3 regions of the Pediococcus sp. EKM201D genome follow, and region 3 is predicted to be linked to each of the others. Evidence: predicted binding sites of a transcription regulator. Region 3 holds the regulator's gene; each other region holds the start of a gene.
The links. The regulator CtsR, encoded in region 3, represses protease genes until heat stress. The targets are predictions, from matches to a motif close to TTGGTCAAAAAAGGTCAAANA.

Region 1 (3,279 bases), on a different contig from region 3:
AGAAGCAACGGTTTTAGCTCTTTACTTTGATTCATAAAGAATTCACTTTGCTTTTCAAAGATAATCTTTCCAACTCTGAGAATGGTATCTTCCCGTTGACTTAAACTCTTCGAAATCCAGTCGTATTCTTTCTTCTTCTCCGTGACATAAGCTTTGACCTCTTCATCAACGTTTTGAAGTTGTTCAAAATAATGTTGTGAGAAGCTGACTTTAGGACGTGAAGCCTTAGACTGTAGTAATTGAGGTTCATCATTTTCAATGCTAAAGATTAAATCTGGGATAATGTAACTATGCTCTTGTTTTCCAAATCCTGCTCCGGGGTTAGGTGTTAATGTTCTGACGTAATCAAAAACCGCTTGGACATCACTCAATTGAATATCATATTTTTTAGCGATTTTATCCCATTGACGATTGACTAAATCTTCAAAAGATTCTTCCAAAATCAAATAAGCTTGTTCTGGAGAAAATGTATCATTTTCAGTTTGTAGCATTAGACACTCTTGGAGCGAGCGAGCCCCCACTCCAGGTGGATCCAACTGTTGGAGTAAAGTTACCGCATCGATCACAGCAATTTCATCCGCACCGGTCTTTTCAATCACTGCTTCATTGGATATTCCTAAATACCCATTATCGTCAACATAGTCTAAAAGCAACAATACTAGGCGTCTTAATGGTGTATCTCGCATAGTTAAATGAACCTGGTCTAATAAGTAGTCAAATAGCGATTGTTCCGTATCACTAGCAATTTGATTCATAAATGCCTCGTGTCGATCGGAATCACCTGAAATCTTACTAGTTGGCTTTTCAGCAGCCATTTCAACCGTAATAAGTGGATTATCCATTTCTTTTTGTTTGAGAAAATTTTGAAGCTCTTCAACGTTATATTGCAGCATCTGAATCGACTGTTGTAGGGTCTGCGTCATCGCTAAACGTTGGATTTGCTTTTGTTGTTGAGTTTGATTTTGACTAAATCCTTGTTTTATTGCCATAGTAATTCTCCGCAATTATCTTGTTTTTTCTTCTGTCCTACTGTAAAATCAAATTGTTAGGCGCCGTTAGTGTAATGGATAGCACGTGAGATTCCGGTTCTCAAGCTGAGGGTTCGACTCCCTCATGGCGCATTCCTTAGCGAATTTATGCATAAATTCGCTTACAACTGCATTATATACTACTATTTATTCAATAGCTACAACCATTGTCTCCTGGTACATTAGACAATATATGCAATCTGGTCGAAAATTTTCTCCGGCTAGGTTGTTTTTTATTTTAAAGAGCAAAAATATTTGACCTTTTTTGACCAATGATATAAACTATAGCCATGTTAGTTATTTAACAGGAAATTTTTTACGATAATAAAGGAGGTTACTAAGTTATGAACTTGGTCCCAACAGTTATTGAACAATCATCACGTGGTGAACGTGCTTATGATATTTACTCACGACTATTAAAAGATCGAATCATCATGCTATCAGGTCCTATTGACGATGATTTAGCAAACTCAATCATCTCTCAACTACTCTTCCTTGATGCACAAGACTCAGAAAAGGATATTTACCTATACATCAACTCTCCTGGTGGAGTTGTTACCGCCGGTTTAGCTATTTACGATACCATGAACTTCATTAAATCTGATGTTCAAACAATCGTAATGGGAATGGCTGCTTCAATGGCCAGTGTGCTTGCTTCATCTGGTACAAAGGGTAAACGTTTTGCTCTACCTCATTCAGAAGTTATGATCCATCAACCTTCTGGTGGAGCTCAAGGTCAACAAACTGAAATTGAGATTGCTGCAGAACAAATCTTGAAGACTCGTAAAGAATTGAATACGATTTTAGCTGAAAATTCTGGACAACCTCTTGAAAAGATTAATATCGATACTGAACGTGATAACTATCTATCAGCTCAAGACGCCGTTGAATACGGTTTGATTGATGGTATCATGGAAAAAAATGCTAACTTAAAATAATTAGTGGCATAAAAAAGACATCGGAAAAAATTCCGATGTCTTTTTTTATTTTCCTAGTGCACTTTTCATCATTTTGTAACGAAATTCGAAAATTTCTTCGGCAATTTGTGCTTCGCCTTCAATTTCCTCTTCGAGGGCTGAGAAATTCTTTTCAATGTCAGCATGCGGATAGATGTATTTTTCAGGATCTTCCTCATTTTTACTTGCTAACCAATCCCAATAATTATCTTCAATAAGATAACCACTTGGCAAAACTTTAGTAATAGTCCCCAATCTTCCATCCCAAAGTTGTACAAATTGAAACTCTGAATATTTCATCTTCCATTCATCCTTTCCCCATATAATAAAAAGACTGTAACACAGATTGCATGTTCCAGTCTCCTATTTTAACCTAATTAAATCTTAAAGATGAAGGGCTTTGCTTAATCCGTCTAATTTAAAGAAACCATTACTATTGATGCAGTTAATTATACTACCAACATAAGTGGTTGAAGTTGCGTAACCACCAGCCTTGATAGCTTTAATAGAAGCCACATAGTTAGCTGATTTTGGTGCAAATGCATTAGCGTATTGTGCACGTGATTCAAGTTTCTTAGCGTAATCTGCAATCGAATCCTTGATAGAAGCATATTTTCTAAATGAGGCATTGATGGTAACTGTGCGACCATTGATAACCTCTTTAGTACTCTTAGTATAGGTAGCACCTTTCCAAGTGCTATCAGCCTTAATCCCAAATAAATTGTGCGCTTCTTGAGCAAGTGATGAAGTTCCATACCCGCTTTCCAAAACTGCTTGAGCCATAGCTACGGAAGCATAGAGCTTATTACTATTACATACGTTAACAATATCTGCTGCAATACCATTTACAAAATTAGTTTGTGCAGTTGTCCAATGTTTGTTAGTTAAATGAACATTCACATTATGCATGGAAGCCGCGTTATTCTTGTTTGATGAACCTGAATTGGATTTTGAGCCAGCTAATGTTACATCCGCCTTATTAATCCAACTAATAACTTTGTCTAAAAGCAATTTACTACCGTTAACCTGGATAACTTTGTAAGTCTTGCCCTTAACTGGATTGTAAATAGATTGACCCGTTGCCCAATGCTTAGCATTCTTATTGATGGTTACTTTGGAACCTACACCAATCTTATTGCTGCTGTTATTTTTATTACTATTACTACTGTTACCTTTGTTAGAACTGGATTGATTTGATGATGAAGACCCTGGCACCGTAACGTCACCCTTGTTAATCCAACTGATAACCTTGTCCAAGAGCAATTTATTACCATTAATTTGCATAACCTTGTAAG
Region 2 (3,279 bases), on a different contig from region 3:
TCATCCGGTGTACCGATGTTAGCAGCTAAGTCAAAATGAACGCCGTCTTTTGAAACGGTCTTTTCATTCTTAAGTTTTTCCCATTCAGCTTTTTGAGCCTTAAATTCTTCACCCTTTTGTTGATAAGCTTTGATTTCGTCATCAGTAGGTGCAATAATTGCATCCCCTGTAAGTCCATCAACAATCATCATTTCGCCTTGTTTTACGCTAGTAGTAGCCTTTTCAGAACCAACAACTGCTGGAATTTCAAGGGTACGAGACATGATTGCAGAATGTGATGTACGACCACCAATATCTGTAATAAAGCCTTTAACGTAACGACGATCCAATTGAGCTGTATCACTTGGAGTCAAGTCGTGCGCAACAATAACGACTTCTGAATCAATCAAAGCGGGGTTAGGAAGTTCCACACCCAACAAGTGACTCATCAAACGTTTAGTAACGTCACGAATATCTGCGGCACGTTCTTGCATATAAGCATTATCAGTCATTGCTTCAAACATTGAAATAAAGTTATCCGTAACTTCTTTAGTAGCTTCTTCTGCATTAATTGTGTCGTTTTTAATTTTGTCTTCAATATTACCAATCAATTCTGGATCAGAAAGAATGGTTAAATGAGCTTCGAAAACTTCTGCCTCTTCAGCACCAAGGTTTTCTGCAGCCTTAGCTTTGATGAGTGAAAGTTCTTCTTTAGACTTTTCCAAAGCATCGTGAAGGCGTTTGATTTCTGCATCAACGTCAGTAATGTTTTTCTTTTCAAAAGAAAGATCTGGATCCACCATCAAATATGCTTTAGCAATGGCAATCCCATCACTGGCCGCAATACCTTTTAATGTGCCAGCCATTAGTCAGATAGTCCTTCCTTTTTCATTGTATCTTCAAGTGCTGCGATTGCGTCTGCTTCGTCATCACCATCAGCTGAGATAGTAACGTCTGCGCCTTGGCCAACACCAAGTGACATAACACCCATGATTGACTTCAAGTTAACTGATTTGTCTTTGTAAGTTAATTGAATGTCTGAGTTGAACTTGCTAGCTGATTGTACCAACAATGTTGCTGGACGTGCATGAATACCTGTTTCTGCAATTACATGAAAGTCGCGTTTTTCCATAATAAAATATCTCCTTTTGATTACACATATATTTTTGACCCAAATAAGTAGTGAACGTACACTAATTATTTATAAGCCTTTGATAAGAATAATATCAATTTATTAGTTGCAAAGCAAGCCCTTACATAAAACTTAAATAAATCCGCTATTTATCTTTGATACGTTCAAAGTGATAAACAACAATCCCGCCACGGTCTGCTTTTCCAATTACTTGCTTTCTTTCAGGAAATTCCATAAAACGTGGCTGGAAATCTTGGAACTCCTCTGCAGTAATCTTTAGCTCTTTGATTGAACCATCCTTTAAATCATTCAAAAGCTGTAAATAATCTCGCATGTTGTCACCTCACTTCGGTCTATTTATTCTATACCATTAAGTACTTTGTTATCAACAATAATATTACCTGATTATCCATCTTTTTTTCAAATCAAACTACTTGCACTCTGAAATAGAGTGTGTATAATTTAGGTATGGTCAATATTGGTCAAACATTATTTGACTAATTATCGTTTCATATTTTTGAAAGAAGGGAGACAGCAGATGCTTTGTCAAAACTGTCAAAAGAACGAAGCAAGCATTCACCTCTATACGAACGTGAATGGTCAACGTACAGAAGTTAATCTGTGTCAGAATTGCTATCAACTTTTAAAAAATCAACGAAATAATAACATTAATAGAAACGGAGGTGCTCGTATGGCACAAGATCCATTTGGATTTGGAAACTTAGATGATATCTTCCGTGCGATGCAAGGCGGTAACATGGGACAACCCGAAAACCTCTATGGACAACAAGTTCCCCCTACTCAACCAGGTGGTGGAAATGGTTCAGGTGGTAATCCTAACAACCGTGGCAACGGCGGATCACTTTTAAGTCAGTATGGCTTGAACCTAACTGATTTAGCTAAACAAGGTAAGATTGATCCCGTAATCGGTCGTGACAGCGAAATTGAACGGGTCATCGAAATTCTAAATCGTCGTACTAAAAATAACCCAGTTTTAATTGGTGAAGCTGGGGTTGGTAAAACTGCTGTCGTAGAAGGATTGGCTCAGCGGATTGTGGAAGGTTCTGTTCCTCAAAAGCTAGTTAATAAACAAATCGTGCGTTTGGACGTAGTTTCTCTAGTTCAAGGTACTGGAATTCGTGGTCAATTCGAACAACGTATGCAACAACTAATGAAAGAAGTTCAAGCTAACAAAGACATGGTCGTCTTCATCGATGAAATCCATGAAATTGTTGGAGCTGGTAATGCTGAAGGCGGCATGGATGCTGGTAACGTTCTTAAACCAGCCCTTGCCCGAGGCGACTTCCAATTAGTCGGTGCTACAACGCTTAAAGAATTCCGAGACATTGAAAAGGATGCGGCCCTTGCCCGTCGTTTACAACCAGTGCAAGTCGATGAACCTAGTGAAGAAGAAGCTATTAAGATTCTAAAAGGAATTCAAAAGAAATACGAAGATTATCATCATGTTCACTACACGGATGATGCAATCGAAGCAGCCGTAAAATTATCAAAACGCTACATTCAAGATCGCTTCCTTCCTGATAAGGCCATCGACCTCCTTGATGAAGCTGGTTCTAAGAAGAATCTAACGATTAACATCGCTGATCCAGAAACCATTCAAAAGAAGATTGATGAAGCGGAAGCTCAAAAGAAAGCTGCCCTTCAATCAGAAGATTACGAAAAAGCAGCTTACTACCGTGATCAAGTTTCTAAGCTTGAAAAGAACAAAGATGGTGCAACAAGTAGCGAAGAACAACCAACGGTCACTGAAGAAGATATGGAAAAGATTATCGAAACTAAGACTGACATTCCAGTTGGTGACTTGCAAAAGCAGGAACAAGAACAACTTCAAAATCTTTCAGAAAACTTGAAAGATCACGTCATTGGACAAGATGAAGCTGTCGATAAGATTTCTCGGGCCATTCGTCGTAACCGGATTGGTTTAAACGGAACTGGTCGTCCGATTGGTTCCTTCCTCTTCGTCGGTCCTACCGGAGTTGGTAAGACTGAGTTAGCTAAGCAACTTGCGCAACAATTGTTTGGTTCTAAGGATTCCATGATTCGCTTTGATATGAGTGAGTACATGGAGCCTCATTCAATATCAAAACTAATCGGTTCGCCTCCAGGGTACGTTGGTTACGAAGAAGCGGGTCAATTAACTGAACAAG
Region 3 (3,279 bases):
AGCCAGAACAATCATGGAATGAATTAGAAAAATTAACTACCCATGCTGAAACCCTTCTTCAAAAATTGGGATTGCCTTATCGAGTGATTACCCTAACCACTGGGGATATGAGTTTTACGGCAGCCAAGACTTACGATCTTGAAGTGTGGATTCCAGCTCAAGATAAATACCGCGAAATTTCAAGTTGTTCAAACTGTACTGATTTCCAAGCTCGTCGTGCACATATTCGTTTCCGCGATGAAAATGGTAAGTTGCAATACGTACACACCCTAAATGGATCTGGTTTGGCGGTCGGACGTACAGTAGCTGCAATTTTAGAAAACTATCAAAATGAAGATGGAACAGTCAACGTTCCGGAAGCTTTAGTACCTTATATGCAAGGGACAACTGTAATTGGTAAAAAGTAAATAGTTATCTAAAAATAAGAGATCGCATTGAGATCTCTTATTTTTTTATGGAATCCATAAAGGATAAGCCTCTGATTAGAAATGTTTTTCAGCAAATATGGGAGAAAAAGGGTGATTTAAAGCTATTAAAAAAATTAATAAAGAAAAATTTAATTTTTTTTGCAAAAGTGATTGACATAACGGAGTTTTATCCGTATTATATATAAATGTGTTCACGAGAGATTTATGGAGGATTAGCTCAGTTGGGAGAGCATCTGCCTTACAAGCAGGAGGTCACAGGTTCGAGCCCTGTATCCTCCATTGAGAAGCGATTCTCAATGGTCTAATAAAATAGAATTATTTGCGGGCGTGGCGGAACTGGCAGACGCGCAAGATTTAGGTTCTTGTATCGCAAGGTGTGGGGGTTCGAATCCCTTCGCCCGCATATCGATTTTAAGCCGACTTAGCTCAGCTGGCAGAGCATCTGTCTTGTAAACAGGGGGTCGGAGGTTCGAATCCTCTAGTCGGCATTTTGCGGAAGTAGTTCAGTGGTAGAACATCACCTTGCCATGGTGGGGGTCGCGGGTTCGAATCCCGTCTTCCGCTTTGTACCAAATTTAATATTTTGCACCCATAGCGCAACTGGATAGAGTGTCTGACTACGAATCAGAAGGTTGCAGGTTCGACTCCTGCTGGGTGCATCGCTTAAAAAAGTATTAATCGGATATGATTAATGCTTTTTTTGTTTTCTAAATCACCGGTTTAAATTTGTGCTAGAATATAATGGTTGGCGGGAAGTAGCTCAGCTTGGTAGAGCACCACGTTCGGGGCGTGGGGGTCGCAAGTTCAAATCTTGTTTTCCCGATTGAGATAGGTCAAGAATAAACTTATTATTGATGTTTAATTGATGGTAAGTTTTTTTATTTTCTTAAGGTTTTGATAGCTTTAAGGCGGAATAATTAATATTTTTTGCAATTTTCTGTCAGTCTCGTATAATAATAGTCAACATTAGTCAGAGTATAGAAAGGTGGTCGTTATGCAAGGACAGAATATTTCAGATATAATCGAGCGGTATTTAAAGGAAATCTTGGCTAATTCAGAGGAGATTGAAATTCGCCGTTCTGAAATTGCCGATCAATTCGATGTCGTACCATCTCAGATTAATTATGTAATTAAGACTAGATTCACCATTCAAAATGGTTACGTGGTTGAAAGTAAGCGTGGTGGCGGTGGATACATTAGAATTGAAAAAGTTAAACTTCTTGACGATATTGATGTTTTGGATTCTTTAATACGGGTGATTGGAGATTCATTGGATGAACGTGATGCGATTTCAATTCTAGGCAGTTTATATGAAGACTCCGTACTAAGTAAACGAGAAGCGAGCTTATTAGCCTCGACCCTTTCCAAAAGTACTTTAAATATTGGCGATCGTAATTTAGAAGAACAAATTAGAGCAAAAGTGATGATTGGAATTTTGAATCATCTCAGATATGAATAGTAGAGATTAGAGAAAGACAGGTGGAAAATGGAAAATTTATTTACCCCTAGTGCAAGAAATGCCTTGGTTATTGCTCAAGAACAAGCAAAAAGATTTAAACACCCCGCGGTGGGTACTGAACACCTGTTGTTAGCATTGGCAATTGAGACCAATGGTGTAGCGCGAAGCGTCTTAGGACAATTCAATGTTACAGAAGTGGACGTTGCTGAGGAAATTGAGCAATTTACCGGCTATGGTAACTTACGAACAGTAAAAGATGATTATTTACCATATTCACCAAAAGCTAGTGAAATTTTAGCCAACGCTCAAGAGCAGGCTAAGCAATTAAACGCTATTAAAATTGGAACCGAACATTTATTACTTGCTTTAGTACAAAATGATAATATTTTGTCTTCAAGAATTTTATTGGCGTTGGATACAGATATTGCCGAGGTTCGCAAAGTTACTTTACGTAAATTAGGTGTAAATCCAGCTACTCAAAATCGACGTAGTAAGCAACGGGCTACAAGTGCTGAAGGAACCCCAACTTTAGATTCAGTTGCACGAGACTTGACGGCGATGGCTGCTGAAGGAAAAATTGATCCAGTGGTGGGGCGGACAAAAGAAGTTCGTCGCGTAATCCAAATTTTAAGCCGACGGACTAAGAACAATCCAGTATTGATTGGTGAACCAGGAGTTGGGAAGACGGCGATTGCCGAAGGATTAGCTCAAAAGATTATCGATCAAGATGTTCCAACTGATATGCAAAATAAACGATTAATGATGCTAGAGATGGGTTCTTTAGTGGCGGGAACTAAGTACCGTGGTGAATTTGAAGATCGTTTAAAAAAGGTGATTGAAGAAATTCGCAATGATGGTCAAGTGATTGTCTTTATCGATGAGTTACACACGTTAATTGGAGCTGGCGGGGCTGAGGGAGCCATTGACGCTTCTAATATCCTAAAACCAGCTTTAGCTCGTGGCGAGCTACAAACGATTGGTGCAACTACTTTAACAGAATACCAAAAGTATATTGAAGCTGATGCTGCTTTGGAACGACGTTTTGCTAAAGTGGAAGTTGATGAACCTACGGAAGCTGAAGCAGTTCAAATTTTAAGAGGAATTCGTCCTAAGTATGAAGAACATCATCAAGTTAAAATTTCAGATGATGCCATTCAACAAGCAGTTACTTTATCATCACGTTATATTGCAGACCGTTTTCTTCCCGATAAGGCCATCGATTTAATCGATGAAGCGGCTGCTAAAATTCGAATCGATGCCTCTGAGAAGCAAGTGAAAAAAGTTACGGATGAAGATCGATTAGAAAAATTACGAACAGCTAAAGAAGAAGCGATTGATAATCAAGATTTCGAAAAGGCTGCCGACATCCGTAAGAAAGAAATGAAGTTACGC

Region 1: a site for CtsR is predicted at 1,281-1,301, ahead of clpP (ATP-dependent Clp endopeptidase proteolytic subunit ClpP). Genes of this name have one in related genera too.
Region 2: a site for CtsR is predicted at 1,580-1,600, ahead of HFC68_RS08170 (ATP-dependent Clp protease ATP-binding subunit). Genes of this name have one in related genera too.

The regions. Positions count from the first base shown of each region.
Region 1 covers NZ_JAALFK010000004.1:31,819-35,097, forward strand. Annotated here, with positions in the region: gene rpoN (RNA polymerase factor sigma-54) at 1-989, opposite strand, end outside; tRNA gene HFC68_RS06640 (tRNA-Arg) at 1,050-1,121, shown strand; gene clpP (ATP-dependent Clp endopeptidase proteolytic subunit ClpP) at 1,373-1,966, shown strand; gene HFC68_RS06650 (hypothetical protein) at 2,012-2,284, opposite strand; gene HFC68_RS06655 (glucosaminidase domain-containing protein) at 2,369-3,279, opposite strand, start outside.
Region 2 covers NZ_JAALFK010000006.1:5,486-8,764, forward strand. Annotated here, with positions in the region: gene ptsP (phosphoenolpyruvate--protein phosphotransferase) at 1-845, opposite strand, end outside; gene HFC68_RS08160 (phosphocarrier protein HPr) at 845-1,111, opposite strand; gene HFC68_RS08165 (hypothetical protein) at 1,257-1,445, opposite strand; gene HFC68_RS08170 (ATP-dependent Clp protease ATP-binding subunit) at 1,650-3,279, shown strand, end outside.
Region 3 covers NZ_JAALFK010000003.1:191,657-194,935, reverse strand. Annotated here, with positions in the region: gene serS (serine--tRNA ligase) at 1-407, shown strand, start outside; tRNA gene HFC68_RS05970 (tRNA-Val) at 635-707, shown strand; tRNA gene HFC68_RS05965 (tRNA-Leu) at 750-831, shown strand; tRNA gene HFC68_RS05960 (tRNA-Thr) at 844-916, shown strand; tRNA gene HFC68_RS05955 (tRNA-Gly) at 921-992, shown strand; tRNA gene HFC68_RS05950 (tRNA-Arg) at 1,014-1,087, shown strand; tRNA gene HFC68_RS05945 (tRNA-Pro) at 1,178-1,251, shown strand; gene HFC68_RS05940 (CtsR family transcriptional regulator) at 1,423-1,887, shown strand; gene HFC68_RS05935 (ATP-dependent Clp protease ATP-binding subunit) at 1,915-3,279, shown strand, end outside.